Regions from separate parts of the Streptomyces sp. NPDC038280 genome, predicted to be linked through region 1. Evidence: riboswitches for the same ligand, from Rfam matches in the RefSeq annotation. Region 1 holds a riboswitch; the other holds the start of a gene.
The links. A riboswitch is a leader RNA that binds a small molecule or an ion and turns the genes downstream of it on or off. The one in region 1 is predicted to bind S-adenosylmethionine.
Positions count from the first base shown of each region.

Region 2: it holds a riboswitch for S-adenosylmethionine, as region 1 does, so the genes downstream of both, ACZ7J0_RS05550 (aminotransferase class V-fold PLP-dependent enzyme) here and thrC (threonine synthase) in region 1, are expected to answer to the same signal.

Region 1 covers NZ_JBVJYZ010000018.1:102,898-117,469, reverse strand. Annotated here, with positions in the region: gene murQ (N-acetylmuramic acid 6-phosphate etherase) at 1-277, shown strand, start outside; gene ACZ7J0_RS28570 (PTS transporter subunit EIIC) at 311-1,768, shown strand; gene ACZ7J0_RS28565 (S8 family peptidase) at 1,871-3,088, opposite strand; gene ACZ7J0_RS28560 (alpha/beta hydrolase) at 3,172-4,680, opposite strand; gene ACZ7J0_RS28555 (SRPBCC family protein) at 4,788-5,288, opposite strand; gene groL (chaperonin GroEL) at 5,414-7,036, opposite strand; gene ACZ7J0_RS28545 (cold-shock protein) at 7,401-7,604, opposite strand; gene ACZ7J0_RS28540 (MoaD/ThiS family protein) at 8,013-8,291, opposite strand; gene thrC (threonine synthase) at 8,321-9,646, opposite strand; SAM riboswitch class I at 9,640-9,790, opposite strand; gene ACZ7J0_RS28530 (glucosyl-3-phosphoglycerate synthase) at 9,917-10,858, shown strand; gene ACZ7J0_RS28525 (hypothetical protein) at 10,897-11,112, shown strand; gene ACZ7J0_RS28520 (alpha,alpha-trehalose-phosphate synthase (UDP-forming)) at 11,260-12,636, shown strand; gene otsB (trehalose-phosphatase) at 12,643-13,485, opposite strand; gene ACZ7J0_RS28510 (DUF3263 domain-containing protein) at 13,548-13,925, opposite strand; gene ACZ7J0_RS28505 (ABC transporter substrate-binding protein) at 13,936-14,572, opposite strand, start outside.
Region 2 covers NZ_JBVJYZ010000002.1:89,235-103,806, forward strand. Annotated here, with positions in the region: gene ACZ7J0_RS05505 (MATE family efflux transporter) at 1-1,156, opposite strand, end outside; gene ACZ7J0_RS05510 (PadR family transcriptional regulator) at 1,233-1,757, shown strand; gene ACZ7J0_RS05515 (hypothetical protein) at 1,890-3,116, opposite strand; gene ACZ7J0_RS05520 (C40 family peptidase) at 3,133-4,167, opposite strand; gene ACZ7J0_RS05525 (C40 family peptidase) at 4,372-5,400, opposite strand; gene ACZ7J0_RS05530 (NYN domain-containing protein) at 5,719-7,083, opposite strand; gene ACZ7J0_RS05535 (hypothetical protein) at 7,151-7,393, opposite strand; gene ACZ7J0_RS05540 (rhomboid family intramembrane serine protease) at 7,590-8,327, shown strand; gene ACZ7J0_RS05545 (Lrp/AsnC family transcriptional regulator) at 8,324-8,605, shown strand; gene ACZ7J0_RS05550 (aminotransferase class V-fold PLP-dependent enzyme) at 8,970-10,376, opposite strand; SAM riboswitch class IV at 10,597-10,714, opposite strand; gene trpD (anthranilate phosphoribosyltransferase) at 10,806-11,870, opposite strand; gene qcrB (cytochrome bc1 complex cytochrome b subunit) at 12,018-13,646, opposite strand; gene qcrA (cytochrome bc1 complex Rieske iron-sulfur subunit) at 13,643-14,572, opposite strand, start outside.

The DNA.
Region 1 (14,572 bases):
CTCGACGATCACCATGATCCGGCTGGGCAAGACGTACGGAAACCTCATGGTCGACGTGCGCGCCTCCAATGAGAAGCTGCGGGCGCGGTCGCGGCGGATCGTCGCGCTCGCCACGAACGCGCCGGACGAGGAGATCGAGGCGGCGCTCACGGCGGCCGAGGGCGAGGTGAAGACCGCGATCCTGATGATCCTCGCCGCGGTCGACGCGCCGACGGCCGAGCAGCTCCTGCACGGCTCGGGGGGCCATCTCCGCGCCGCACTCCACGCCGCGACCTGAACCCCCTCCCCCCACGCACAGCAAGGCCCCCACATGAGCACAGACGACAAGAACCGCGCCACGGCCGCCGCGATCCTTCCCCTCGTCGGCGGCGCGCACAACGTCACCTCGGTCACCCACTGCATGACCCGCCTGCGTCTCGGCCTGCGCGACCGCTCCCTCGTCCAGGACGAGGCGCTCACCGCGCTCCCCGCCGTGCTGGGCGTGGTGGAGGACGAGACGTACCAGATCGTGCTCGGCCCGGGCACGGTCGGAAGGGTCACACCGGAGTTCGAGGCGCTGGTGGCGCGGGAGCCGAGGGCGGCGGACGACCTGGCCGCCCAGGGCGCCGCGCTCAAGGCCGACCGCACACGGCGGAACTCCACCCCCTTCAAGCTGCTGCTGCGCAGGATCGCGAACATCTTCGTCCCGCTGATCCCGGCCCTCATCGGCTGCGGCATCATCGCGGGCCTGAACGGCCTGCTGGTGAACCTGCGCTGGCTGCCCGCCGTCACTCCCGCGCTGACCGCCGTCGCCTCCGGCTTCATGGCGCTGATCGCGGTCTTCGTCGGCTTCAACACCTCGAAGGAGTTCGGCGGTACGCCGATCCTGGGCGCCGCGGTCGCCGCGATCATCGTCTACGCGGGCGTGGCGAAGGTCGTCGTCCTCGGCCAGACGCTCTCACCCGGCCAAGGCGGCGTCCTGGGCGCGCTGGCCGCCGCGGCCCTGGCCGTACAGGTCGAGAAGTGGTGCCGCCGCCGGGTCCCGGAGGCCCTCGACGTTCTGGTCACCCCGACGCTCACCGTGCTCGTCGCGGGTCTGGTCACCGTCTTCGGCCTGATGTTCGTCGCCGGTGAGGTCTCCTCGGCGATCGGCGCCTTCGCCACCTGGCTGCTGGCCCACGCGGGGGCGGCCGCCGGCTTCGTCCTCGGCGGGCTCTTCCTCCCCCTGGTCATGCTCGGCCTCCACCAGGCCCTGATCCCCCTCCACACCACCCTGATCGAACAGCAGGGCCACACGGTCCTGCTGCCGATCCTCGCGATGGCGGGCGCGGGCCAGGTCGGCGCGGCGATGGCGGTCTACCTGAGGCTCCCCCGCAACGGCTCGATCCGCCGCACCATCAAGTCGGCGCTGCCGGCGGGCTTCCTGGGCGTGGGGGAGCCGCTGATCTACGGCGTCTCGCTCCCGCTGGGCCGCCCGTTCGTCACGGCCTGCGTCGGCGGGGCGTTCGGCGGCGGTGTCGTGGGCCTGTTCAACATGCTGGGCACCCAGGTCGGCTCCACGGCGATCGGCCCCTCGGGCTGGGCCCTCTTCCCCCTGCTCCACGGCAACAAGGGCCTCACCGAGACGGTCGCGGTGTACGCGGGAGGCCTGCTCGCCGGTTATCTGACGGGCTTCGCCGCGACGTACTTCTTCGGCTTCAGCAGACAGATGCTGTCCGACTTCGACAGGAACCCGGAGGACGGGACCGCCGGCGCGCCGGCGAAGGAGGCAGCCGGGGCGACGGTCTGACCAGCCGTCGGCCCGCACTCCGTCCGCCGGGCGGGCCTCCTCCACGAGGGCACTCGGGGAGGAGGCCCGCCCGGCCGGGACGGTCCGATGCCGTGCGTACGGTCAGATGCCGTTCGTGAAGAGGATCCGGTTGGGCGAGGTCGCGTGGAGGGGCTTGATGGCGTCCTTGGTGGAGGTGGCGGAGATCCAGCCGGCGACCTCCTCCGGCGTCGCGCCCGCGTGCGTCGTCCGGTACAGCAGGGCCGTCCCGGCCACGTGCGGGGACGCCATCGACGTACCGTTCAGGGCGACGCTGCCGCCGCCCATCTTCGCCGAGACGACGTCCTTGCCCGGAGCGTAGACCCGGACGCACGGACCCCAGTTGGAGAAGGAGGTCTCCTGGTCCAGGCTGTCGGTCGCACCGGCCGTCACCACGTGCTCCGCGCTCGCCGGAGAGACCTCGCAGGCGTCCAGGGCGCTGTTGCCCGCGGCGACGACGACGGAGGTGCCCTGCAGGGCGAGGGCGTCCACCGCGTCGTTCAGCACATCGGACTTCGGGCCTCCGAGGGAGGCGTTGAGCACGCCGGGCCTGGCGGGGTGCAGTGCGGCGTGCGACGCCGCCCACTCCAGCCCGGCGATGATCCCCGAGTTGCTGCCGCTGCCCTGGCAGTCGAGGACCCGGACGCTGATGAGCCCGGCCTGACGGGCCACCCCGTACGTCCGGCCGCCGATCGTGCCCGCGACATGCGTGCCGTGGCCCTGGCAGTCCGCCCCGCGCCGCGCCTCGCCCGGGAAGGCGTCGAAGCCGGGGACGGCGCGGCCCTCGAACTCCGCGTGCCCGTAGTCGATACCGGTGTCGAGGACGTAGGCGTTGCCACCCGCGCCGGTGGCCCGCGCGGTGAAGTCACCGTCCAGCGGCAGGGCGCGCTGGTCGATCCGGTCCAGGCCCCACGCGGTGGTGGGGGCGGCCGGGGCGGCGCGGCCCGGGCCCGCGTCCAGCGCGGTGACCTCGGCGTCCTGCTCGACGTCCTGGACCTCGGGGAGCGCCCTGATCTCGGCCAGCTGCGCGTCGGTGAGCTTGGCCGCGAAGCCCCGCAGCAGCTTGCTGAAGCTGAACAGCGGGGTGACACCCACCTCCTTGGCGGCGGCCTTGACGTCGCTCACCGGCTTGAGCCGGACGATGTACTGGCCGGGCACCGGCTTGGCCGAGAGGCGCAGCGGCGCGAGGGCGGTGCGCTCGCCGTCCGTGGGTGCGGAGTGGGCGGAGACGGACAGAGGGCCTGCGACGGCCAGGGCTGCCGTGGCGGCGGCCACGAGGGCGACTCTCATTCGGGTGGGCATGTGCGCGAGGGGACCACGTAGAAACGATCAAGGCAATCACCCCGGGTAGCAAGTCATACGCTTTCCGTAGTGACGTGTCGCCGTCAGTCACCGCACTGGACGTCCGTCGCCGGCCGCTCCCCGGTCCGCAGGAACCGGGTCACCGCGACGTCCCCGCACGCGTTGCCGTTCCCGAGGTAGAGGCCGTGGCCCCCGTGGTCGACCGTGACGAGCCGCGCCCGCTCACCCAGCGCCTCCCGCATCTTCAAGGCGCCGAAATAGGGGGTGGCGGGGTCCCGCAGGCTCTGGAGCATCAGGATGTTGGACGGGCCGTCCGAGGTGATGCGCGTCGGCCTGGGCTCCGGTGCCTTCCAGAAGGCGCAGGGGGTGATGTTCACCGGCATCCCCGCCGTGAGCGGGTGTCGGGCCCGGTCCTCGGCGACGTCCTTCGCATAGGAGGACTCCCGCTTCCGCGGCCAGCTCACGTCGTTGCAGATGACACCCACCGTGATCGCCGCGTCCTGGTCGCTCAGCGGCTGGACGAGCTCGGGGGGCAGCGCCGGCTTTCCGGCGGGCCCGGCGGGATCCTGGGCGGCCTTGATCAGCCGGGCGAGCGGCCCGAAGGCGGCGTCGCCGTAGAGGGCGTTCTGCAGAGCCTGCCGCAGGATATTGCCGGTCAGCGGCGTGCCGGGGGTGGTCGTCTCCACCGGCTCCCGGTCCAGCTTCGCGGCGAGCTCGAGGAACAGCGGCCGGACGTCCTCCGGCCGCCCGGCGAGCCGCGGGCCCGCGCCCTTCTCGTCCCGGTCCGGGTGCGCCGCCCAGGCCGCGAAGTCCGGGAAGCGGTCGTCCGCGGCCTGCGACATGTTCGCCAGCCATCCGCGCGCCAGGCGCTTCGGGTCGGGGTCGCCAATGCTGTCCATGACCCAGCGGTCGGTGCGCCGCGGATACGTCTGCGCGTAGACCGCGCCCACATAGGCGCCGTACGAGACGCCCCACGCCGAAATCGTCCGCTCGCCGAGGGCCTGCCGGATCCGGTCCAGATCGCGCACCTGGTTCGCGGTGGTGAAGCTGCGCAGGACGGCGCCGCCGTTGCGCTCGCAGGCCTCGGCGATACGCCGCGACCGGGCGGCGTTCTCGGTGACCTCGCCGTCCGGCCCGGGCCAGGAGCGCAGATTGACCAGGCGGCGGTCGTCGGGCGCGAGGCCGCAGCTCGCGGTCGTACTGCCGCCGACCCCACGGGGGTCGAAGGCGACGAGGTCGTAGGCGCCCCCCATCGCCTTCCGCAGCGCCTCGCCCTTCTGCGTCAGCCGCCGCACCCCGGAGCTGCCGGGGCCGCCGGGGATCACCATCAGCGTCCCCCGCCGTGCTCGGGGCTGCTCGCTGCGGAGGCGGGACACGGCGAGGGTGACCTGCGGGCCGTCCGGGTCGCCGTAGTCGCGCGGTACCGACAGCTCCGCGCACTCCTGTCCGGGCAGACCCGCGGCGCAGGACCCCCAGGAGAGGCCGGAGCGGGCCTGGGCGACGGCGGCGGGGGCGGTGGCCACGGTCAGGGTGGTCGCCGCGGTAGCGGCGGAGAGGGCGAGCAGCAGGGCCTTGCGGGCGTGTGTCGTCATGCCGCAAGCCTCGTCGGAGCCGGGCTTCGATCACATCCGGCAGACGGGACAGCGCTCGGTGGGGCCAGCCCCAGGGATGACACCCCCGGTGGCCGCAGCGGGCGGGATCAGGCGTCGGCGCGCTCCCACACCGGGTCCCGCAGATACTCCGCGAGGCGGTCGAGCTCCTCCGCGACGCCCGCCTCCATGCCCGTCGCGAGGGCCTGGTCCCGGATCTCCTCGGACGGCCAGACGGACCTGCTGGTCAGCGCGGTCACGTCCGGCAGCGGCGCGTCGAAGGTCAGGGTGACGTGCACGGGCGGCCCCGGCATGAGTTCGAAGACCTCGGAGTAGACCAGCCGTTTGGGGCGCTCGATCTCCTCATACGTGCCGGAGAACACCAGCTCCTGGCCGTCGCTGGCGGTCTGGCCCCAGCGCCAGGCGCCGCCCACACGCAGGTCGATCTCGCAGACGGTGGTCTCCAGCGACCGCAGGCCGTACCAGTGGCGGACGTGCTCGGGCACGGTCCACGCCTCGAAGACCCGGCTGCGGGGGGCCTCGAAGACGCGGGTGACGACGAGCTCGCGCTCCGACGGCGTACTCAGCTCGGTTACGTGGTGCTTGGCCATGATCCTGCCGCCCTCCTGGAAACCGAGTGGCTCTCCCCTCCAGGGTCCGCGAAAGCGCCGAGGGCGGCACCCCCGCCAGGGGGTACCGCCCTCGGTCATGAACCAGGAGCTGCTGAGCCGGGGGCTCAGAAGTCCATGTCACCGCCCGGCATGCCGCCCGGAGCGGCCGCGGAGGCCTTCTCCGGCTTGTCGGCGATGACGGCCTCGGTGGTCAGGAACAGCGCCGCGATGGAGGCCGCGTTCTGCAGAGCGGAACGGGTGACCTTCGCGGGGTCGATGATGCCCTCGGCGATCATGTCGACGTACTCACCGGTCGCGGCGTTCAGGCCGTGGCCGACGGGCAGGTTGCGCACCTTCTCGACGATGACGCCGCCCTCGAGACCACCGTTGACGGCGATCTGCTTCAGCGGGGCCTCCAGGGCGAGCTTCACGGCGTTGGCGCCGGTCGCCTCGTCACCCTCCAGGTCCAGCTTCTCGAAGACCGAGGAAGCCTGGAGCAGAGCCACGCCACCACCGGCGACGATGCCCTCCTCGACGGCCGCCTTCGCGTTGCGAACGGCGTCCTCGATGCGGTGCTTGCGCTCCTTGAGCTCCACCTCGGTGGCGGCGCCGGCCTTGATGACGGCCACGCCGCCGGCCAGCTTCGCGAGGCGCTCCTGGAGCTTCTCGCGGTCGTAGTCCGAGTCGGAGTTCTCGATCTCGGCACGGATCTGGTTCACGCGACCGGCAACCTGGTCGCTCTCACCGGCACCGTCGACGATCGTGGTCTCGTCCTTGGTGATGACGACCTTGCGGGCGCGGCCCAGCAGGTCCAGGCCGGCGTTCTCGAGCTTGAGACCGACCTCCTCGGAGATGACCGTGCCGCCCGTGAGGATGGCAATGTCGTTCAGCATCGCCTTGCGGCGGTCGCCGAAGCCCGGAGCCTTGACGGCGACGGACTTGAAGGTGCCACGGATCTTGTTGACGACCAGGGTCGACAGGGCCTCGCCCTCGACGTCCTCGGCGATGATCAGCAGCGGCTTGCCCGACTGCATGACCTTCTCCAGGAGCGGGAGCAGGTCCTTGACCGAGGAGATCTTGGAGTTGACGATCAGGATGTACGGGTCGTCGAGCGACGCCTCCATACGCTCCATGTCGGTGGCGAAGTACGCCGAGATGTAGCCCTTGTCGAAGCGCATACCCTCGGTGAGCTCCAGCTCCAGACCGAAGGTCTGGGACTCCTCGACGGTGATGACGCCTTCCTTGCCGACCTTGTCCATCGCCTCGGCGATGAGCTCGCCGATCTGGGTGTCGGCAGCGGAGATGGAGGCGGTCGAAGCGATCTGCTCCTTGGTCTCCACGTCCTTGGCCTGCTCGAGCAGGGCGCCGGAGACGGCCTCGACGGCCTTCTCGATGCCGCGCTTCAGGGCCATCGGGTTGGCGCCGGCGGCCACGTTGCGCAGGCCCTCACGGACGAGCGCCTGGGCCAGGACGGTCGCGGTGGTCGTACCGTCACCGGCGACGTCGTCCGTCTTCTTGGCGACTTCCTTGACCAGCTCTGCGCCGATCTTCTCGTACGGGTCCTCGAGCTCGATCTCCTTGGCGATGGACACACCATCGTTGGTGATCGTGGGGGCGCCCCACTTCTTCTCGAGGACGACGTTCCGGCCCTTGGGGCCAAGGGTGACCTTGACGGCGTCGGCGAGCTGGTTCATCCCGCGCTCGAGACCGCGCCGTGCCTCCTCGTCGAACGCGATGATCTTGGCCATGTGAAGTGGTCCTCCCGGACTGGGGTGGATAGCGACGGACTGTGTGGCGCCCGCGACGGACGGCCTGCCTGCCTGCGTGGTTCCTTGCCCCACCCGGCCTGCGGGCCTCGCCGACCCAGTCCTTCTGTCACTCTCACGTGGAGAGTGCTAACGCCAATGATTAGCACTCGAGGTAGGAGAGTGCAAGGCCGCTCCGCGGGAGCGTCGGCGTGGAGTGGTGGTCGGGCGACGGGTGGGCGCGAGCGCCTCTCGAGGTCCGGGCGGCGTCGGTCGCACGAGGCCGGGCACGCACGAGGGGCCCGCGTCCCTGGTGGGATGCGGGCCCCTCGGCGTGAGTGCGTCGGTGGCCGAAATCGCGCCGTACTCAGCCGGCGAGCTTGACCATGTCCGCCTGCGGACCCTTCTGGCCCTGCGAGATCTCGAACTCGACTCGCTGACCTTCTTCAAGGGTGCGGTAACCGTCCATCTGGATCGCGCTGTAGTGGACGAAAACATCCGCACCACCGTCGACCGCGATGAAGCCGTACCCCTTCTCCGCGTTGAACCACTTGACGGTGCCCTGAGCCATGCCTAACTCCCCTGTTACTGGCCCTTGCGCAGGACCGCACTTCGCGGACCCTGGGTCAGACCTCGCTCACCGCAGGTAGGTGAACGTGCGCCGGAACGCGTCGACCGCGGCTGAATGTATCTGCCCAACTGCCCTCTGCAACAGGTCAGTCGGACGAGAATTCTGGGCGGAGCCGAACGGAAGATTTCCGTGAATTGCCAATATTCCGGGGCAAGTCGGGCCCGACAAAGGGAACATTAGGCACAAGGGGTTCGAACACTTTGGCTGCTTCTTATCGCGTGCGGGCGCATTCTCATATGCGGGCGGCACAAGCAGCGGCGGGGACTTCCCCAACCCTACCGCGTTCAACCATGCAGAATTGCCCCCTCCGCTTTTGCGCGGAGGGGGCAATGGGCCATTCAACGAGAGTCAGCAACCGCCCGCGACGGCCGGGATGATCGACACGCCCGCCCCGTCCGGCGTCGCCGTCTCGAGACCCTGCTCGAAGCGGACGTCGTCGTCGTTCACGTACACGTTGACGAAGCGGCGCAGCTTGCCCTGGTCGTCCAGGACGCGGGCCGCGATGCCCGTGTGGTTCTTCTCCAGGTCCGCGATGACCTCGGAGAGGGTCGAGCCCTGCGCCGAGACCTCGGCCTGGCCGCCCGTGTACGTACGGAGGATGGTGGGGATGCGGACGTTGACGCTCATGGTCGTTCTGCCTTCCGTTGCGTGAGTGGTCAGCCGGCCAGGCCGGCGTCGCGGAACGCGTCCAGGCTCGGGCGGATCGTCGCGGACGGTCCCGTGGTCGGGGAGACCGCGTCGAGGGTCTTGAGGCCGTCGCCGGTGTTGAGCACGACCGTGGTGAGGGCCGGGTCGAGCAGGCCGTCCTCGATCAGCTTCCGGGTCACGCCGACGGTCACACCGCCCGCGGTCTCCGCGAAGATGCCCTCCGTACGGGCGAGGAGCTTGATCGCGTCGACGATCTGCTCGTCGTTGACGTCCTCCACCGCGCCGCCGGTGCGACGGGCGATGTCCAGGACGTACGGGCCGTCGGCCGGGTTGCCGATCGCCAGGGACTTGGCGATCGTGTTCGGCTTCTGGGGCCGTACGACGTCGTGGCCGGCCTTGAAGGCGGCGGACACGGGCGAGCAGCCCTCGGCCTGCGCACCGAAGATCTTGTAGGGCTTGTCCTCGACCAGGCCCAGCTTGATGAGCTCCTGGAGACCCTTGTCGATCTTCGTGAGCTGCGAGCCGGAGGCGATCGGGATCACCAGCTGGTCGGGGAGCCGCCAGCCGAGCTGCTCGCAGATCTCGTACGCCAGCGTCTTGGAGCCCTCGCCGTAGTACGGGCGCAGGTTGACGTTGACGAAGCCCCAGCCCTCGCCGAGCGGGTCGCCGATGAGCTCGGAGCAGAAGCGGTTGACGTCGTCGTAGTTGCCCTCGATGCCGACGAGCTCACCGCCGTACACCGCGGCCATGACGACCTTGCCCTGCTCCAGGTCGTGCGGGATGAACACGCACGAGCGGAATCCGGCCCGGGCGGCCGCGGCGCCGACCGCGCCGGCCAGATTGCCGGTGGAGGAGCAGGAGAGGGTGGTGAAGCCGAAGGCGCGGGCGGCCTCCAGCGCCTGGGCCACGACGCGGTCCTTGAAGGAGTGCGTCGGGTTGCCGGAGTCGTCCTTGATGTACAGGCCACCGGTCACGCCCAGCTCACGGGCGAGGTTGTCGGCCTTGACCAGCTTGGTCCAGCCGGGGTTCAGGTTCGGCTTGGTGGCCACGTCCGCCGGGACGGGCAGCAGCGGCGCGTAGCGCCAGATGTTGTCGGGACCGGCCTCGATCTGCTTGCGCAGGGACTCGGGGTCACCGACGGGAAGGTCGTACGCGACTTCCAGCGGGCCGAAACACAGCTCGCAGGCGAAGATCGGGCCGAGGGGGAAACGCTCACCGCATTCGCGACAGGAAAGTCCCGACGCGGGACCGAGGTCGACGGTGGTGGTGTCGCTGGTGTTTCCGGTGCTTGCAACAGTCTGCGCAGCCATGGAGGCGAGGCCCTTTCTCCTCATCTTTCCCATGACGAACGTCGCCATGAGACGGATTTGGCACCTTCCCTAGCCGGGAGCCTCGCTGCGCAGTGACTGCGGACGAGACCGGCTGGAGGGTTGCCGGGGCTTCAACGGGCCGTTTCCCTCTGCCCCTCTGGATGAGCGGTATTCGATTGTGTGTGTCTCCGCGAGAGGACCCCCGACATACGACGGTCATCCGCGTTGTTCAAGACTGTAACCGAACCCCCGGACGGTTGAGATGGTCGTCCGATCCGCGAGATGGAGATCACTTTGCTGGATGAGGTGGAGCGCTGGCTGACCCGGCGGTCCTGGTCCGTGGCTGACCGCCCGCTCGACCAGCTGCTCGCGGCCAAGCGTGGCACAACGGTCAGCGTCGTGCTGCCCGCGCTGAACGAGGAGGCGACGGTCGGCGACATCGTCTCCGTGATCCGGCGCGAGCTGATGTCGGCCGCCGTGCCGCTCGTGGACGAGCTGGTCGTCGTCGACTCCGGCTCCACGGACCGTACGGCCGAGGTCGCGGCCGCGGCCGGAGCGCGCGTGGTGGCGCGGGACTCGATCCTTCCCCGTATCCCGGCCGTACCCGGCAAGGGCGAGGTCCTGTGGCGGTCGCTGCTGGTGACCGGCGGGGACATCGTCTGCTTCGTCGACGCGGACCTGCGGGACTTCTCGGCGGACTTCGTCTCGGGGATCGTGGGCCCACTGCTGACCGATCCCGGGGTGGACTTCGTCAAGGCGATGTACGACCGGCCGCTGGGCGACGCCCCCGGCCAGGGCGGGCGGGTGACCGAGCTGGTGGCCCGGCCCCTGCTCAATCTGCACTGGCCGCAACTGGCCGGCTTCGTGCAGCCGCTCGGCGGCGAGTACGCGGCACGCCGCTCGCTGCTGGAGCGACTGCCCTTCCCGGTCGGCTACGGAGTCGAGCTCGGCCTGCTCGTGGACGCGCTGCACATGGTGGGCCTCGACGCGCTGGCGCAGGTGGACGTGGGCGTGCGCAAGCACCGCCACCAGGACGGGCAGGCACTGGGGCGGATGGCGGCGGCGATCTACCGGACGGCGCAGCTGCGACTGTCACGGGGCCATCTGGTGCGGCCGCGGCTGACCCAGTTCGAGCGCGGCGAGGACGGTTTCGTACCGCTGACCCATCAGGTCGACACGGAGGAGCGCCCGCCGATGGCGGATGTCGTGGAGTACCGGCAGCGCCGCGTGGCGTGACACCTAATGATCATGTGTTTTGTCTACCTTTCCGTTTTATGTGGATCAGACATGGATTGAGAGCATGTGTCGTCGGTGCGCTGGCGACCGCCCTGGTGACCCCCCTCCCCGCCCCGGCCAACGCGGCGGGACGCCATATGGCCCACAGCGACACCGGCTCGGAGCAGCTGTGGCTCCTGGCGGGCGTCGCGCTGACACTGGCCGCGATCGGCGCGATCGCGCTGGCGGCGGTGCGGAGCCGCCGCGACCTCTGAACCGGGCCGCCGTCGGCGCGTCCGCCCGCCCCTGTCCGCCGGTGTCCCGCCACCGATCCCGCCATTCGTGACCGGTTTCGCGGCCGGGCTCCCCCGGGAGCCCGGCCGTACGTTTGAGCGTTTGGCCCGCGGGCTAGGTTTCGGCACATGTCTTCTGTACTCGTCGCCTCGAACCGCGGTCCGGTGTCCTACGTACAGCGAGAGGACGGCACGCTCGACGCGCGGCGGGGCGGGGGCGGGCTCGTGTCCGGCCTGAGTGCCGTGTCCGGGGAGGACAGCCTGTGGGTGTGCGCGGCCCTGAGCGACGGCGACCGCACGGCCGTGCGCTCCGGGGTCGGCGAGGCGGGCGTCCGGATGCTCGACATCGACGCCGCCGTGCACGCCGACGCGTACAACGGCATCGCGAACTCGGTGCTGTGGTTCGTCCACCACATGCTCTACCAGACACCGCTGGAGCCGGTCTTCGACACCGAGTTCCGGCGGCAGTGGGGCGCGTACGAGGCGTACAACCGGGCCTTCGCCGAGGCGCTGGCGGCCGAGGCGGCGGACGGGGCCTCGGTCATGGTGCAGGACTACCACCTGGCGCTGGTGCCGGGCATGCTCCGCGAGCTCCGTCCCGACCTGCGCATCGGTCACTTCTCGCACACCCCGTGGGCGCCGCCCGAGTACTTCCGGATGCTGCCCGACGACATCGCGGAGCAGTTGCTGCGGGGAATGCTCGGCGCGGACCGGGTGGCGTTCCTGACGCGGCGGTGGGCGGACGCCTTCGCCGCCTGCTGCGAGGCCGTGGTGGGCGGCACGGGACGCACCGCGCTCGGCGTGCACGGCCTCGGCGCGGACGCGGACTTCCTGCGCGAGCGCTCCCGGAGATCCGATGTGGAGGACCGGCTGGCCGCGCTGCGCGAACAGATCGGGGGCCCGGACCGGCGGGTGATCGTCCGGGTCGACCGGACCGAGCTGTCGAAGAACATCGTGCGGGGGCTGCTGGCCTACCGCACCCTGCTGGAGGACCACCCCGAGTGGCGCGGCCGGGTGGTGCACGTCGCCTTCGCGTACCCCTCGCGTCAGGACCTCGCGGTCTACCGCGACTACACGGCACAGGTCTCCCGCGTCGCGCAGGAGATCAACTCCCGCTTCGGGACGGCCGACTGGACCCCGGTCGTCCTGCACGTCAAGGACGACTTCGCCCGCTCCCTGGCCGCGTACCGGCTGGCGGACGTGGCCCTGGTCAACCCCATCCGGGACGGCATGAACCTGGTCGCCAAGGAGATTCCGGTCGTCTCCGACCGGGGCGTGGCGCTGGTGCTGTCCCGGGAGGCGGGGGCATACGAGGAGCTGCGGGACGACGCGATCACGGTGAATCCGTACGACGTCACGGGCACGGCGGCGGCCCTCCACGAGGCCCTGACCATGCCGGACGGCGACCGCGCCGAGCGCACCAAGCGCCTGGCGGCCGCAGCGACGGCTCTGCCGCCGCAGCGGTGGTTCCTGGACCAGCTCGAGGCGCTGGGCCGGGGCGACTGATATTCCCTACTGGGGGACCATGATCGCGTCCCTCAGCGACCTGAGCAGCCTCACGACCCCCTCCGGGCCGGGCACCAGCAGGTCCGCCCGGTCCGCCAGTTCGGGGACCTCGGACGAGCCGCTGCACACCAGCAGCCCCGGCACACCGTCCGACCGCAGCTTCTCCACGGCCGCGAAGGCCGCCAGGTCACCCAGGTCGTCCCCCGCGTACAGCACGGCCCCGGCGCCGGTCTCCCGCAGGTACTCCGAGAGCGCGACGCCCTTGTCCATGCCCGGCGGGCGCAGTTCCAGGACGAGACGGCCCGGTTCGACGACGAGGCCGTGTCGGGCGGCCAGGTCGCCGAGCGGCTCGCGCAGCGCCTCGAACGCGGCCTGCGGATCCTCGGCGCGGCGGGTGTGGACGGCGACCGCGCGGCCCTTCTCCTCGATCCAGGTCCCACGCCAGGCGCCCGCCCGGTCGAGGACCCCGGGCAGCTCCGCGCGGACGGCGGCGACGCCGGGGTGGGCGGGCGCGGCCCGCACGGTGCCGGTGACGGCGTCCCAGCGCTCGGCGCCGTAGTGACCGAGGACGACGAGGTGCTCCAGGCCCGGAACGCCGGCGAATCCGCCGTACCGGACGGCGACCCCGGCGGGCCGCCCGGTCACCACGGCGACCGAGGCGATGTGCGGGGCGAGACCGGCGAGGACCGGAGCGGCCTCCGGGTGGGCCCGGGCCTGCTCCGGGTCAGGGACGATCTCGGCGAGGGTGCCGTCGAAGTCGAGTGCGACGACGGCCTGCTCCGGGCGGGCCAGGAGCGCGGCGAGGCCGTCACGGCCGGCGGGTGTCGTGGGATGCGGAAGGCTGCCCATGCGTCGACCCTATCGAGCGGGGCGGAGGGCGGCCATGGCGCCCACGGAAGTCCCCCACGAAGTCAGCGGCGCTCCCGGCGCGCGTCGCGGACACGACGGAGCCGGTTGACGGTCACCGGGTCGTGGGCCAGGGCGCGCGGATCGTCGAGCAGGGCGTTCAGGAGCTGGTAGTAGCGCGTGGCGGAGAGCCCGAGCCGCTCCCGTACGACCCGCTCCTTGGCGCCGGGACCGGGCCACGACCGCCGCTCCAGGGCGAGGACGGCGAGGTCGCGGTCACTGAGACCGCCGGCCGGGCCCGCGACGACGTCGGGCCGGTCCGGCGCCTCGGTCCGGTCCGGAACGGCGGTCCCGTCCGGGGCGTCGGTACGGCCCGGCGCGTCGGCGGGGCCGTCGGCCGGGCCCAGGGGATCGGAGGGGCCGGGGGGCGTGCTCGCGGTCATACGAGCCAACTTATTCGGCGTTCTCCGCCGCCGTCGCGTCGCGGCCTATCTGGTTCAGCACGACCTTCGGCGAACCACCGGGCGCGACCGCCTTGCCGATGTTCTTCTTGATGTTCTCGCTGACCTGCGCCCAGGAGGTCTTGCCGACCGGCGGGAGCTGCGCGGTCGGCAGCTCGTCGAGGAACGCGCGCAGATTCGCGTGGGACGGGTCCTGCCGCATGGCGTCGCTGGTGCTGACGGTGACCGGCAGCAGATCGTTGTCCCCCGCGAACTTCAGCACGTTCTCGTCGCTGAAGACGAAGTTGAGGAACTCGCCGATCTCGCGGCGGTGGTTGTTCTGCTTGAAGCCCATGATCCAGTCGGCGACGCCCATCGCCGACCTGGCCTTGCCGTTCATACCGGGCAGGGCCACCTCGCCGACCTTCACGCCGTTCTTCTCCGCCTCCTGCATCAGCGAGGGGTGGCCGTTGAGCATGCCGACCTCACCGCGCGAGAAGGCGGCGAAGGCCTCCTTGCGGTTGAGCTTCCCCGGCTCGACCGGCCCCGTGAGCTCCTTGTCGACCAGGTTCTTCTTCACCCAGTCGAAGGTCTTGATGTTCTCGTCCGACTCGATCGTGTAGCGGCCGACCTCGTCGGTGTAGCCGTCG
Region 2 (14,572 bases), on a different contig from region 1:
CCCCGGCGATGGTGATCCTGGCCGGCACCGCGCTGCCGCCGGTGCCCTCGAAGACACCGGCGAGGCCGATGAAGCAGGCGAGCAGGACGAGGTAGGGGCCGAGGCAGCGCAGGAAAACGGTGCCCGCCGCGGCCACGTCGGGCCCGGCGCCGAAGGCGCGCATCACCCAGGGGGCGCCGGTCAACAGCAGCCCCGCGGCCACCACGCCCAGGGTGCCCGAGACGCGCAGGGCCTCGCGGCCGACGGCGCGCCGCTCGTCGCGGCCCGAGCCCAGCAGATGGGCGGTGTGGATCGCGGCGGCCTGGCGGACGGAGTAGAAGGCCATGGTGGCCACGTACATGGCCTTGGTGGCGACGCCGTAGGCGGCGACCGTGGTGGTGCCGAGCCGCGCGACGACCGCGACCAGGGCGAGCGCCCCCGCCATCCGGGCGACGAAGTCGACGGACATGGGCAGTCCGGTGACGGCCGTACGGCGCAGGGCCGCGGGTGTGCTCTCGGTGGGCGGCGCCTGGGTGGCGGCGCGCAGCAGTGGGTTGCGGCGCAGGACGACCAGTCCGGCCGCAAGCGCGGCACAGCGGCCGGTCACCGTGGCGACGGCGGCGCCCTGGACTCCGTACTGGTGGATCAGCAGCGGGTCGAGCACCAGGATCAGGCCGTTGGCGAGGAAGGCGAGACGCATCGGGCTGCGGGTGTCGCCCGCGCCCTTGAGGATGCCGTCGAGGACGTTCGTGGCGAAGAAGACCGCCATGCCGGGCAGTGACACCGCGAAGTAGTCGGCGGCGAGGCCCACGGCGGTCGGGTCGGCGCCTCCGAGGACCAGACGGGCGAGGGGTTCTCGCAGGAGGAGGCCCCCGATCGCGACGGGCGGCACGACGAGCGCGCAGAGTGCCCAGCCACCGCGAACGGCGGCCCGTACGGCTCCTGGGCTCGCGGCGCCCCGGGCGCGGGCGACGAGCACGGTGGTGCCTGACCCGGCCATGAGGATCACGCCGAGCAGCAGGTTCTCCCCATTGGTCGCGACGGCGACGGAGGCGAGGGCGGCCCCGCCGAGGCGGGCGACCCAGACCATGTTGATGACGCCGGCGGCGACGCCGGCGAGCAGCTCGAAGTAGACCGGAAAAGCGAGCGAGACGAGCCGTTTGCGGTGAGACACCACGATCCCCCATTACCTCGATTCGAGATATCTCTAAAAGAGGTAGCATGGCGGCGACGGTCGAGACAAGGAGAGACGCTTGCTGGAGCTGACGATCCTGGGCTTCCTCTACGAAGGCCCGCTGCACGGCTACGAGTTGAAGGAGCGCATCCACGGGCTGAGCGGCCATGTGCGCCCCGTGAGCGACGGGGCGCTCTACCCCGCGATCACCCGTCTCGTGAAGGCCGGTCTGCTGACCCAGCACACCGAGGCGGGCCGGGGGGCGGCCCCCCGCCGCACGCTCTCCCTCACGGACGCGGGCCGTGAGGAGCTGCTGAACCGGCTGCGCGCCCCCAAGGACGCCGAGATCACCGACGGCCAGCGCTTCTTCACCCTGCTGGCCTTCCTCGGCCACCTGCCGGACCGGGTGGAGCAGGCGGCCGTCCTGCGCCGCCGTCAGGAGTTCCTGCACACCCCGGCGAGCTTCTTCTACCGCGACGGCGCGCCGGTCCGCGCCGAGGACGAAGGGGACCTGTTCCGCCAGGGCATGCTCCGCATCGCCCGCGCGACGGGCACGGCGGAGAAGAAGTGGCTGACGGAGGCGATCGCGTCCCTGGAGGCGTGAGCGGGGCGGGGCGCGAGCGGGACGATTCCGCGCACCGGGCCGGTTCCCGCGCACCGGGCCGGAGCGGCTCCGCAAGCCCTGGCCGGGGCCCCGACTGGGGGTTCCGCGAGGCCGAGGAGTCGCCGAGGCCCCTCAGCCCAGTCGGTCCCGCAGATACTCCCGCCACCTCGCCGTGAACGCCTCCGGTGTCGTCGACAGGACGGTGTGCAGCGCCTTCTCCACCGCCCCCGCGCGGCTTCGGTGCGTTCCCACCTCCCGGTAGAACGCCGTCAGTCGCGCCTCGCCCCACTGCTCGGCGATCAGCTCGCACGCCATCCAGCCGCTCTCGTACGCGCGGGCCAGGGCGTCCGCGTCACCGCCGAAGGCGAAGTCCTTGTCCGTGGGCAGCGCCGCCGGGGTCTCGCCCGACTGGACCGCCGCCCGCAGCTCGGGGGCGGTCTGGACCGCGCTGCGCCCACTGCCCCGGTAGGCGACCCAGTCCGCGAACCCCTCCGAGAGCCACATGGGGGTCGCGCCGGAGGTGGAGGCGCGGGTGGCCACATGGACCGTCTCGTGGGTGAGCACCACACGCTGTCCGAAGCCCCCGAGGACCGCGTACGCCTCGGGGTTGACGATCACCCGGTCCGCGGGCGCGTCCGGCGCCCCGCCGGTCTCCCCGGTCGTGACCGCGGCGATGCCGCGATACCCGGCCGCCGGCGCCCCCAGCAAGCCGCCCATCGCCTCGAGCGAGGCCGGCACCAGCACGACCACGCGTCCCGCCCACGTCCGCGGCCAGCCCGCCGACACCGCGGGGACCGCCTCGTCCGCCACCGCCGCGATCCCGCGCAGCCGTTCGGCGCTCTGGCCGACGCCGAGGACCAGGCTGTGCCGTCCCCGTACGACCTCGATGTCCCCCTGCTGCCAGAGCTGCTGCGGGGAGTTCTCGCCCGGCCGGTCGGCGGTCACGTACCAGCGGCCGTCCCGCCGGGCCAGGCCGAGGACGCGCCCGACCGTCACCGGACCGGTGTCGTAGCCCTTGATGCGGTAACTCAGTTCGGCCCGGGCGGTGACGCGGTCACCGGTCCGCTCCACCTCGGTGAGCCGGTACGACCACGAACTCAGCGGCACGTCCGCGAGGTTCGACAGCTCCTTCGCGCCGGACGCCCGCAGGGCCGGCGCCGCCGGGTCGAGGGCGGCCAGATAGCGGTCCGGATCGTGAGAGAGGACGGCGGCCGCGCGCCGGTCCAGCAGTGCCTGGATCTCGCGGGTGCCGGTGTCCTGCGGCACCGAGGGAGCCGCGCAGCCGGCCACGCCGACGAGGAGGAGCGACAGGCACACGCCCGCGCACCGCCGCACCACTCCACGCCCCTGGCCTGCCACGCCTCCGATCGTACGGTCAGACGCGGGTCACCGTGGCGCCCGGCATCATCCCCACGGGGTCGTACCGCACGGCCGCGCCGGGATAGGGCGCGTGGATCACCTGTCCGTTACCCGCGTACATGCCCACGTGGCTGGCGTCGTTGCGGTACGTCACCAGGTCACCCGGCCGCGCCTCCGACAGCGGCACCTGCCGCCCCGCGTACCGCTGGGCCTGCGAGGTCCGGGGCAGACCGACCCCCGCTTGCCGGTAGGACCACACCATCAGGCCGGAACAGTCGAAGCCGGACGGGCCGGTGGCGCCCCACACATAGGGCTTGCCGAGGGCCTGCCGCGCGGCCATCACGGCGGCGGCGCCCCGGGCCGATGCCGCGGGCGAGTCGGAGAGCGGGGGCAGGAAGCCGTCCCGCCCGGACCGGGACGCCCGGTCGAAGGCCTCGCGCTCGGGGGTGGGCAACGCGTCGAGCAGCCGCCGCGCCTCGGCGAGCTTGCCCTCGACGGTCCGCTTGTGGCGGGCGACTTCGGCGCGGCTGCGCTCCAGCTCGGCGAGGGTACGCCCGGCCTCGGTCCGCTGCTGGCCCAGGCGCCGCTGCTCCGCGCGGAGTTCCTGCAGCGCGCCTGCCTGCCGGGCGGTGATCCGGTCGAGGACCGAGGCGCGCTCGAGGTAGTCGTCCGGCTCGGAGGAGAGCAGCAGCGCGAGCGCCGGGTCGATGCCGCCCGAGCGGTACTGCGCGCCCGCGAGCGAACCGAGCGCGCCCCGCATCCGGTTGATCCGCTCCTGTCCGCGCGCCAGGCCGTCCTGCGCCTGGGCGACCCGCTCGCGCAGCATGTCGGCGCGCTCGTCGGCCTTGTTGAAGTTCTCGGTGGCCTTCTCGGCCTCCTCGAAGAGCCGGTCGACACCGGCCTTGGTGGCCTCGGCCGTGTCGCGGGGGTCCGCGGTCGCCGGTACGGCGCCGAGGGCCGCGGCGGCCGTGGCCGCGGCGGCGGACAGAACGGTGACCTTCGCGCTCCGGGAAAGACCCGATGTCGGCGAGGGCCGACGATGGGACGCCACTGACCGCGCTCCCTTCAGCAGTACAGGCTGGTGCGCCGCAGACAGTAGCCGTTGACCAGGGCCTCACCAACGAGGGTCGCGGGCACGCACAGTGACGCCCCGCCGGAGACCACAGGTCACCAGCGGGGCGTCACGTCAGCGAAGGGTGCGGTAATTCGCCCGATTGGGCGTCGGGTCCGCAGGTGTCGGAACGGGCCGGACGGGTCAGATGCGTACGCCGAACTGGAACGTACCCATGTAGTCCATCTTCTCGTAGCGCACCGAAGCGCCCGGGTGGGGCGCGTGCAGGATCGTGTTGTTGCCCGCGTAGAGAGCCACGTGCGACAGGCTGTTGAAGAAGACCAGGTCGCCGGGCTTGAGCTGGCTGCGGCCTATCTTCACGCCGTCGTTCTGCTGGGTGTAGGTGGTCCGGGAGATCCCCACCCCGGCCTGGCGGTACGCCCACTGCGTAAGACCCGAGCAGTCGTACGAGTTGGGGCCCTCGGCGCCGGAGACGTACGGCTTGCCGATCTGGGTGGCGGCGGCCGAGAGCGCGGCGCCGCCGCGCTGCGAGGCCGGGACCTCGTTGCCGAGTTCGATCCGGTCGCCGGCGTCGCGGCTGGCGCGCTGCTCGGCGTCGCGCATCTTCGCGCGCTCGGCGGCGGTCAGGGTGTTGAGGAGCTTCTGGGCCTCGGCGAGCTTGCCCTGGAAGGCCTTCTTCTTCTCGCCGAGCGTCTTGCGGACGTCCTCGAGGTCGGCGAGCTTGGCGGTCGCCTCGGCGCGCTGCTGGGCGAGCGTCCGCTGCTTGGCCTGGATGGACTGGAGCACCTCGGTCTGCTTGGCACCGAGCTGGTCGATCGCGGACGCCTTGTCGAGGTAGGTGTCCGGGTCGGAGGAGAGGAAGAGCTGGATCGCCGGGTCGATGCCGCCGGAGCGGTACTGCGCGCTGGCCACCGAACCGATGCTGTCGCGCATGGTGTTGAGCTCGGCCTGGCCGCGGGCGACCTTGTCCTGGAGCGCGCTGACTTCCTTCTGCAGCTTCTCGCGTCGTTCGTCGGCCAGGTTGTACTGCTCCGTGGCCTCTTCCGCCTCGTGGTTGAGCTTGTCGACCTTGGACTTGACCTCGTCCTTGCTCGGCTTGGGGGCGGCCTGAGCTCCGGTCTGGGCGGTCAGGGCGACAGCCGCGGCGGCGGTCACGCCGAGCACGGTCACACGGGTGCGGCTCGGCTGCTTGGGACGACGGTGGGACGCCACGAAGGCGAGCTCCTTCTTCCTCAGCCGCCTACCGGGCCGTTGGGGTCGATGCCCCGGCTCCGCGCAAGGTGTCCGGCACCCCCCGTAATCGGGCCGAACTGCACGAATTAGGCGGTTCCTTCACTGCCATCCCGGATGGATGATCAACCGCGCGAAGGTTTGAGCCCTGACCCTAGTGACCATCTTGTGATCAGTTCAAATCCTCATGCGAAAAATCTTGCTCAGGCGACACATTATTTCCGCACATCACACGCGTAGTAATGAGCACTTGACGTTACGTTTCCTCAATTCGGGCATTAGGCCCACGAGTTACGAATGTCAGGATGCGCGCGAAAGCCGCTTCAGCAACAAGGCGGACGCGACAGGCCGGGCTCCGGCCTTGGCCACACCGTCGGCGACCTCACGGTCGGTGGAGACGACCACCACGGGCCGGCCCGGCGGCTCCGCCCGTACCAGCTGGCGGATCAGCTCGTCCGCCGTCACACCCGGCTTGGAGAACAGCACCCGCACCCCGCGCGGCGGCGCGAGCAGGACGGGAGCGGCCAGTTCGGCCCCGTCGAAGACACAGGTGACCTCGGCGCCCGAGCGGGCCGCCAGCGCCGAGAGACCACCGAGCAGCCGCAGCCGCTGCTTCTCCAGGGGCATCGTCGGATAGCCGGTCTTGGTGACGTTGTAGCCGTCCACGACCAGATGCGCCTGGGGCAGCGCCAGCAGCTGGTCGAGCAGGGCGGGGTCCGTCTCGGACAGGGCGCGCGCGGCGATGTCCTTGGGCGACATCCGGCCCGGTTCGACGGCGTCGACCGTGTCGGCGGGATGGACGGAGACGGGCGGCAGGGCCAGCTCCCGGCGCAGCCCCTGGGCCGCGTCCAGGACGGTGTCCAGGAGCAGTCGCAGGCGCATCTCCTCGACCGAGCGCCCCTCACGGGCGGCCCGGCGGCTGGTTTCCAGAGCGGCCTCGACCTCGCCCAGGCGGGCCTTGAGGCGGCGCGTCTCGCTCTCCGCGGCGGACACGTGCGACGCGGCCTCCGCCTTGATGGCGTCGATGTCGGCGTGGGTGCGGCGCAGGGCGGCCTCTCCCCGCTTCACGTCGCTCACAGCGCTGCGCAGCTTGCGCTGAAGCGATTCGGCCTCCTTGCGCGCCGCCTCCAGCTCCGTACGCAACTGCTCGGTCTCGCTGCGGGTCTGCGTCCGGGCCTCGGCGAGCTCCTGGCGCAGCCGCTCCAGCTCCCGCCGGCCCGCCTCGTCGGCGCGCTCGGCGTCCGCCCGCAGGGCCTCCTCGCCCGCCGCGGCGACCAGCTTGACCCAGCCGGCCGGACGCAGCACATAGGCGGTCGCGGCCACATCGACGGGGTCGGCGGCCGCGGGCGGGGAACCGGCCTCGACGGCCCCCGTCAGCTCCGGCTGCGCCTCCTTGAGCCGCTCGCCGATCCGCTGGCGGAACAGCGGGTCACTCTCCAGCGCGGCCGCCATCGCGTTTCCCGCGAACTTGGCCCGGCGAGTCGGGGTGAAACGGGCGTACTGGCGCAGCGGCGGCGGCAGTTCGGCGACGGTCAGACCGCCGAAGGCGTCCGAGACCAGCGCGACGACCCGCCGCCGTACGCCTTCCGGCAGCGGGCGGTCGAGCGCCTCGGCGGCGTCGTCGGCCCGGCCGGCCGGCTCACCACCGCTTTCCGGCTGCTCCACGATCCGTCACCCCACTACCCGTCCTCGTCCTACCGGGCCGCTTCCCCGGATTCCCGCAGGAATCCCCTCAGGAGGCGGAGCCCGGCCTGTCCACCAGTTCGATCTGGTCCACCGCGTTGCACCAGCGGCAACGGACCGACTCGATGGTCTCACTGACCACCTCGCGCTCCTCCACTGTCGGCTCACCGGCCAGGTCCAGATGGACGTACTCGACGACCTTCGACGAGCGGGTCACGTCGAAGCGGGTCAGATTGCCGCAGAGCGTGCAGCGCCAGCGGGTCTCGGCGGTCGGCTGTGGAACCGTCGTCATCGGTCCGTCCTCTTTCATGGTGCGCTCGTACCAGGTGCGGGAGCCGCGGTGCGCCGTCGAACTGCGGATGTACTGCCCGTAACCCTACGGGCATGGGGGTCCCCCCTGCTCACGCGGAGCGGAGGTTGGGGGAGGGTACCCGTTGGCGCGGCGAGGCACTCTGTCCGGCTCGGTCCGGTTACGCCATGATCTGTTCATGATCGATCATCGGGGAATCGACTGGCGACGCCTGGCCCGGAGCGTGGTGGACGGGCCCACCGTCACCTACGGCCTCATCGGCGCCTGCTGTCTGATCTTCCTGGTGAGCCCGGCGTCCGGACTCAATCCGGGGTACGGCACCGGCGACGCGCTGCTGGCGGCTCAGGACGACTACTTCCGGCGGTGGGGCGTGGTGCCGGCGGAGCTGCTGGGCGGCGACCCGAGGGCGCTTCTGACTCCCCTCACCGCTCTCTTCGTCCATGGCAACTGGCTGCACCTCCTCGGCAACATGCTCTTCCTCCATGTCTTCGGAGCGATGGCCGAGGAACGGATGGGTGCGGCGCGGTTCGCGCTCTTCTGCCTGGGCTGCGGCTATCTCGCGCTCCTGGCGTACGCGGTGGCCCACGCCTCGTCCGAGCAGACCCTCGTCGGGGCGTCCGGCGCGATCTCGGGCATCCTCGGCGCCTTCCTGCGCCTCTTCCCGAAGGCCCGGGTGACGAGCCTCTTCCCGTTCCTCTTCTTCCTGCCGCTGCGCTTTCCCGCATGGATCGTGCTGGTCTTCTGGTTCGTCCTCCAGTGGCTGGCCGCCCGCAGCGCCGGGACGGGGCCGGGTGTGGCCTATCTGGCGCATCTGGTGGGCTTCGGGCTGGGCTTCCTCTACGCCTGGGGACGGCTCCGGGGTGGGGCTAGAGTGAAGGCCCAAGCCGCGGCGACCGAGGGAGAAAGCCAGCCGTGATCACCGCGATCGTGCTCATCAAGACCAGCGTGGACCGGATCCCCGAGATCGCCGAGTCCATCGCCGCGCTGGACAGCGTCAGCGAGGTGTTCTCCGTCACCGGCACGTACGACCTGATCGCCATGGTGCGGGTGGCCAAGCACGACGATCTGGCGGACGTCATCCCGGGCATGATCAGCAAAATCCCGGGCGTCGAGGCGACGGACACGCATGTCGCGTTCCGCACGTACTCGCAGCACGACCTGGAAGCGGCGTTCGCGCTCGGCCTCGACGCGTAGCCCTCGGGCGGGCGGCGGACCGGATGGGGCGGGTCCCACACCCTGCGGTCCGGGCCCCCGCGCGGGCGCTGCAGGTGGGAGCACCGGACGGCGTCATGCCGCCCGCTCCCCCGCGCATCGTGCGGACAGATCCACGGGGGCCGGACGCCGACGGCGCGGCACCCCCGCGGGAAGGCCCGCACCCTGCCCACGCCTCCCGCACGGGCGGGGCGGACGGGAGGCACCGGGCGGGCGGCAGGCCGACCCGCCGTACACCGGGTGCGGACGCCGACGGCGGGAAGCACCCACCGGGAGACCCGCACCTCCGCGTACGCCCCCGCCGCCGCGGCCGTTCACTCGGACGGGGGACCCGGCTCCGTGGGGTTCAGCCGCGGGCAGGGACGCAACGGCCGTCCTCCGTGCGGTAGTTCCACTTCGCGCCCTCCCGCACCAGCTCCTTGACCGCGCCCACGAACCGCTCCACGTGCTCGTTCGGCGTGCCCGCCCCGAAGCTCACGCGGATCGCGTTCAGCGCCGGGGCACCGCCCGGCTCCGCTTCCGGCGCCCCGCACTCGCCGATGTCCTGCGGGTCGCTGCCCAGCAGCGTCCGGACCAGCGGGTGGGCGCAGAAGAGGCCGTCGCGGACGCCGATTCCGTACTCCGCCGAGAGCGCGGCGGCGAAGTGCGAGCTGTTCCACCCCTCGACGACGAACGAGATGACGCCCACGCGCGGCGCGTCGTCGCCGAAGAGCGAGAGGACCCTGACCTCCGGGACCTCGGCGAGCCCCTCGCGGACCTTCGCGATCAGGTGCTGTTCGCGCGCCACGAGCCCGTCGAAGCCGGCCTCGGTCAGCGCCCTGCAGGCGGAGGCGAGGGAGTACACCCCGATGACGTTCGGCGAACCGGCCTCGTGCCGGGCCGCGGTCGTGTGCCACTCGACGTCGACGCCCCCGTCCGTCCGCCGCGCCACCTTGCGCGACGCGCCACCGCCCGCGAGGTACGGCTCGGCGCTCTGCAGCCAGTCCGCACGGCCCGCGAGGACTCCCGAGCCGAACGGCGCGTACAGCTTGTGCCCGGAGAAGGCGACCCAGTCGACGTCCAACTCGGCGATGTCGACGGGGTGGTGAGGCGCGAGCTGCGCCGCGTCGAGGACGATCCGGGCGCCGTGCGCGTGCGCGGCGGCGGCCAGTTCCCGTACCGGCCACAGTTCACCGGTGACGTTGGACGCTCCGGTGACACAGACCAGCGCGGGGCCGTACGGGTCACGGTCGGCCAGCGCCCGCTCCAGCGTCTCCACCGCCTGGCCGGGCGTGCGGGGGGCGTTGAGGTAGGTCACCCGCGCGTCCTGCCACGGCAGGAGGGAGGCATGGTGCTCGGTCTCGAAGACGAAGACCTGGCAGTCGGCCGGGAGGGCGGCGGCCAGCAGGTTCAGGGAGTCGGTCGTCGACCGGGTGAAGACGACCTGGTCGCCCGGGCGGCAGCCGAGGAACTCCGCGACCGTGACACGGCTGTTCTCGAACAGGTCGGTGGAGAGCTGCGAGAGGTACCCGGCGCCCCGGTGCACGCTGCCGTAGTAGGGGGCGTACGCGGCGACGTCGTCCCACACCCGCTGGAGGGCCGGGGCGCTGGCGGCGTAGTCGAGCGCGGCGTAGGTGACCTCGCCACCCGTCACGAGCGGCACGGTGACATCGCGGCCGAGGACGGGCAGCGGCGCGGCGCAGCAGGGGTCACCGGCGTCGGCGGAGCAAGAGGAGGAGGTCGTGGAAGTGGCGGCGTTCGGGTACGCGGACATGGCGGTATCTCCCGGCAGGAATGGTGAACGGCTTCAGGAACCCGCGCGGCAGATCAACGGCCGTGCCGCATACGGGGGTTGCCTCAACACACGGCCGAGTCGCCGCATGGAGGGTGTGCTGAAGAAGGGGCTTGTGAAGCCCTATCGCATTCGCTTGCTCACGAGACTGCTCCCTTGAGGACCAGGACCCCAGGGGCTGTGACATCGAACGATGTCCAGGGGCCCGCGCTTGCCGTAGACCTTGCTGCCTACGGCCTGGTCTTCACCCGGGGCACCCCGCCACGGACGGAGGGTTGCCGGACAGCGAGCCGGGGCCGTAATCGCTGTCACTCATGACCTTGGGGAGCATCTTGCCATACGAGAGGAAACGCGCAAGGCGCGGTCCAGAATCTGGACCGCGCCCCTACGCGCACAGCACTCCGCGTTTCCTCAGGCGTTGCTCGCCGCCACCCAGCGCTCCAGCGCCGCACGGGCCGCCCCCGAGTCGATCGACTCGGCGGCCTTCGCCATCCCCGCCCTGATCTGCTCCGCCAGCGGCGCGTCCGTCGGGGCGAGCGCGACCAGCGCCGCGGCCGAGTTGAGCAGCACCGCGTCCCGTACCGGCCCGGCCTCCCCGGAGAGCAGCCTGCGGGCCACATCCGCGTTGTACGACGCGTCGGCGCCGCGCAGCGCTTCCACCGGCACGAGCTCGATGCCGACGTCTCTCGGGTCGAACGCCTCCTCGCGCACCGCCCCGTCCCGCACCACCCATACGCGTGACGTGGCCGTCGTCGTCAGCTCGTCCAGGCCGTCGTCGCCACGGAAGATCAGCGCGCTGGAACCGCGCTCGGCGAGCACCCCGGCCATGATCGGCGCCATCCGCTCGTCGGCGACACCGGTGGCCTGCGCCTTGACCCGGGCCGGGTTGGTGAGGGGCCCGAGGAAGTTGAAGGTGGTCCGGATGCCGAGTTCCTTGCGGGCCGCCGCGACATGGCGCAGGGCCGGGTGGAACTTCACGGCGAAGCAGAACGTGATCCCGGCTTCCTCGGCGACCTCGGCGACCCGCGCCGGCGTCAGCTCCAGATTGACGCCGAGCTTTTCCAGTACGTCCGAGGCGCCGGAGGCCGAGGAGGCGGCACGGTTGCCGTGCTTGACGACCTTGGCCCCGGTGCCGGCCACGACGATCGCGGACATCGTGGAGATGTTGACGGTCTTGGCGCCGTCGCCGCCGGTGCCGACGATGTCGACGCTGGGGCCGGGCACCTCGATGGTGCGGGCGTGCTGGTACATGGTGCGTACGAGCCCGGAGATCTCCTCGACGGTCTCGCCCTTGGCCCGCAGCGCCACCGCGAAACCGGCGATCTGGGCGTCGGTGGCCTCGCCGCGCAGGATGCGGTCCATGGCCCAGGCGGTGTCCTCGGCGCTCTGGTCGCGCCCGGTGAGCAGTCCCTCCAGTACGGCCGGCCAGGAGCGGCCCGCCGTGGTAGGTCCTCCAGCGGGGGTCACAGCGCTCATGGTCGCTCCTGGGTCCATACGGATAAGGGTGTCTCCACCCTATCGAGCGCGGGGGACGGCAAAGAGCCCCGTCCAGCGAATGGACGGGGCTCCTGCCGTGGCGACCTTTGGGGGTCCCCCCGGGGCGAAGCCCCAGGGGGAAGGTGATCAGTGGTGGCCGTGGCCGCTGGTGATCTCCTGGTACTCCTCGGCGGTGGGCTTGGCGATCTGACTGTCCTCGCCGTAGTAGCTCTTGTTGAGCTTGACCCGCAGCTTCTCCGTGCGCGAGATCTTGCGCTCCACACCGTTCTCGTCGACCGTCGGGCCGAGCTCGGCGGGCGCGTACTGCTCGTGCGCGGTGAGCTTGTACCGGTCGCCCTCGCTGAGCGGCTCGTGGACCTCCACGAACTCGCCGTGCGGCAGCCGCTTGATGATGCCGGACTCGCGTCCGTGCAGCACCTTGTCGTGGTCACGCCGCTGCAGACCCAGGCAGATCCGCTTGGTGACGATGAACGCGATGACCGGCCCGGCGATGAAGAAGATCCGGACGAACCAGGTGATCGAGTTGATCGACAGATGGAGGTGGGTGGCCCAGAGGTCGTTTCCACCACCGATCAGCATGATCATGTACGCCGCGATCCACGCGACACCGAACGCGGTGCGGGTCGGCGCGTTGCGCGGGCGCTGGGCGATGTGGTGCTCGCGCTTGTCACCCGTGATCCAGGACTCGATGAACGGGTAGACCCCCATCGCGCCCAGCACCAGCGGGAAGAGCACCAGCGGGATCATCACGCCCAGGACGAGCGTGTGGCCCCAGAGGTTGATCTCCCAGCCCGGCATGAAGCGGATCAGACCCTCGGCGAAGCCCATGTACCAGTCGGGCTGGGCGCCGGTGGACACCTGGTCCGGACGGTACGGACCCATGGCCCAGATCGGGTTGATCTGCGCGATGGCCGCGATGACCGCGATGACACCGAAGACCAGGAAGAAGAAGCCTCCGGCCTTGGCCATGTAGACCGGCATCAGCGGCATGCCGACGACGTTCTTGTTCGTACGGCCCGGGCCCTGGAAGTGCGTGTGCTTGTGGACGAACACCAGGATGAGGTGGGCGACCACCAGACCGAGCATGAGGCCCGGCAGCAGCAGGATGTGCGCCGAGTAGAACCGGCCCACGAAGTCGCCACCGGGGAACTCTCCCCCGAAGAGGAACATCGAGATGTAGGTGCCCACGATCGGCATGGACAGGATCGCGCCCTGCGTGAACCGGACACCGGTGCCGGAGAGCAGGTCGTCCGGGAGCGAGTAACCGGTGAAGCCGGTGAACATGCCCAGGAAGAACAGCAGGAAGCCGAACAGCCAGTTGATCTCACGCGGCTTGCGGAACGCGCCCGTGAAGAAGACGCGCATCATGTGCACGAACATCGCGGCGAGGAAGATCAGCGCCGCCCAGTGGTGGATCTGCCGGATGAGCAGACCACCGCGGACGTCGAAGCTGATGTGCATCGTCGAGTTGAACGCCTCGGACATCAGCTGACCCTGCAGCGGGATGTAGCTGCCGTGGTACTCCACCTCGTTCATCGACGGGTGGAAGAACAGCGTCAGATACACACCCGTGAGGATGATGACGAGGAAGCTGTACAGCGCGATCTCACCGAGCATGAAGGACCAGTGGTCCGGGAAGATCTTGCGCATGTTGGCCTTGGCGAGGCTGTAGATGCCCAGCCGTCCGTCGGCCCAGTCGGCGACCCGCTCGCCCGCGGGTGCCTTCTTGTTGCTTGATTCGTTCACGGTGCTCATCCGCGCTCCCAGAAGGCAGGGCCGACGGGCTCTTCGAAGTCGCCGAGCGCCTCGAGGAAGCCCTTGTCGTTCACGCCGATCCGCAGCTGCGGCAGCGCGTGGCCGGCCGGGCCGAAGATGACGCGGGCGCCGTCGGACAGGTCGAAGGTGGACTGGTGGCACGGGCAGAGCACGTGGTGCGTCTGCTGCTCGTACAGCGAGATCGGGCAGCCCACGTGGGTGCAGATCTTCGAGAAGGCGACGATGCCCTGGTGCGACCAGTCGAGCTCGCGCTTGTCCTTGATGTCCTCCGGCTGAAGCCGGACGATCATCAGGGCGGCCTTGGCGATCTCGTTCTGGAAGCTGTGGTCGTGCTCCGAGAGGCCCTCGGGCATCGCGAACGTCAGCGAACCGACGGCGACGTCCTCGGGACGCAGCGGCTCATGCGTGTTCATGTTGATGAGCTGCTTGCCCTTGGCCCACAGGGTCTTGCGGAGCTTCTCCTCCGGCAGCGGACCCATGTCGCGCAGCAGCACCACACCGGAGAGCGGCACCAGCGCCAGCGCACCGAACATCGTGTTGCGGATCAGCTTGCGCCGACCCAGCGCGGACTCGGTGGCACCGGCCGCGAAGTCGGCCATGACCTTGGCCTTGACCTCGGGCGACGCGGCGATCGGGTGACGATCGTCGGACATCTCCACGTCGGACATCAGGGTGCGGGCCCAGTGGACCGCGCCCGCGCCGATGAAGAAGAGAGCGAGTCCGAGGGTCCATCCCAGCGCGAAGTTGAGCGCGCTCACCCGGCCGAACGGCCAGATGTACACGATCTGGTCGACCGGGAAGATCACGTACGAGGCGATGAAGCCGACGGTGGCCAGCATCGACAGCGTGAACATGAAGGCGACCGCTCGCTCGGACCGCTTGGCGGCCCGCTCGTCGATGTCCTG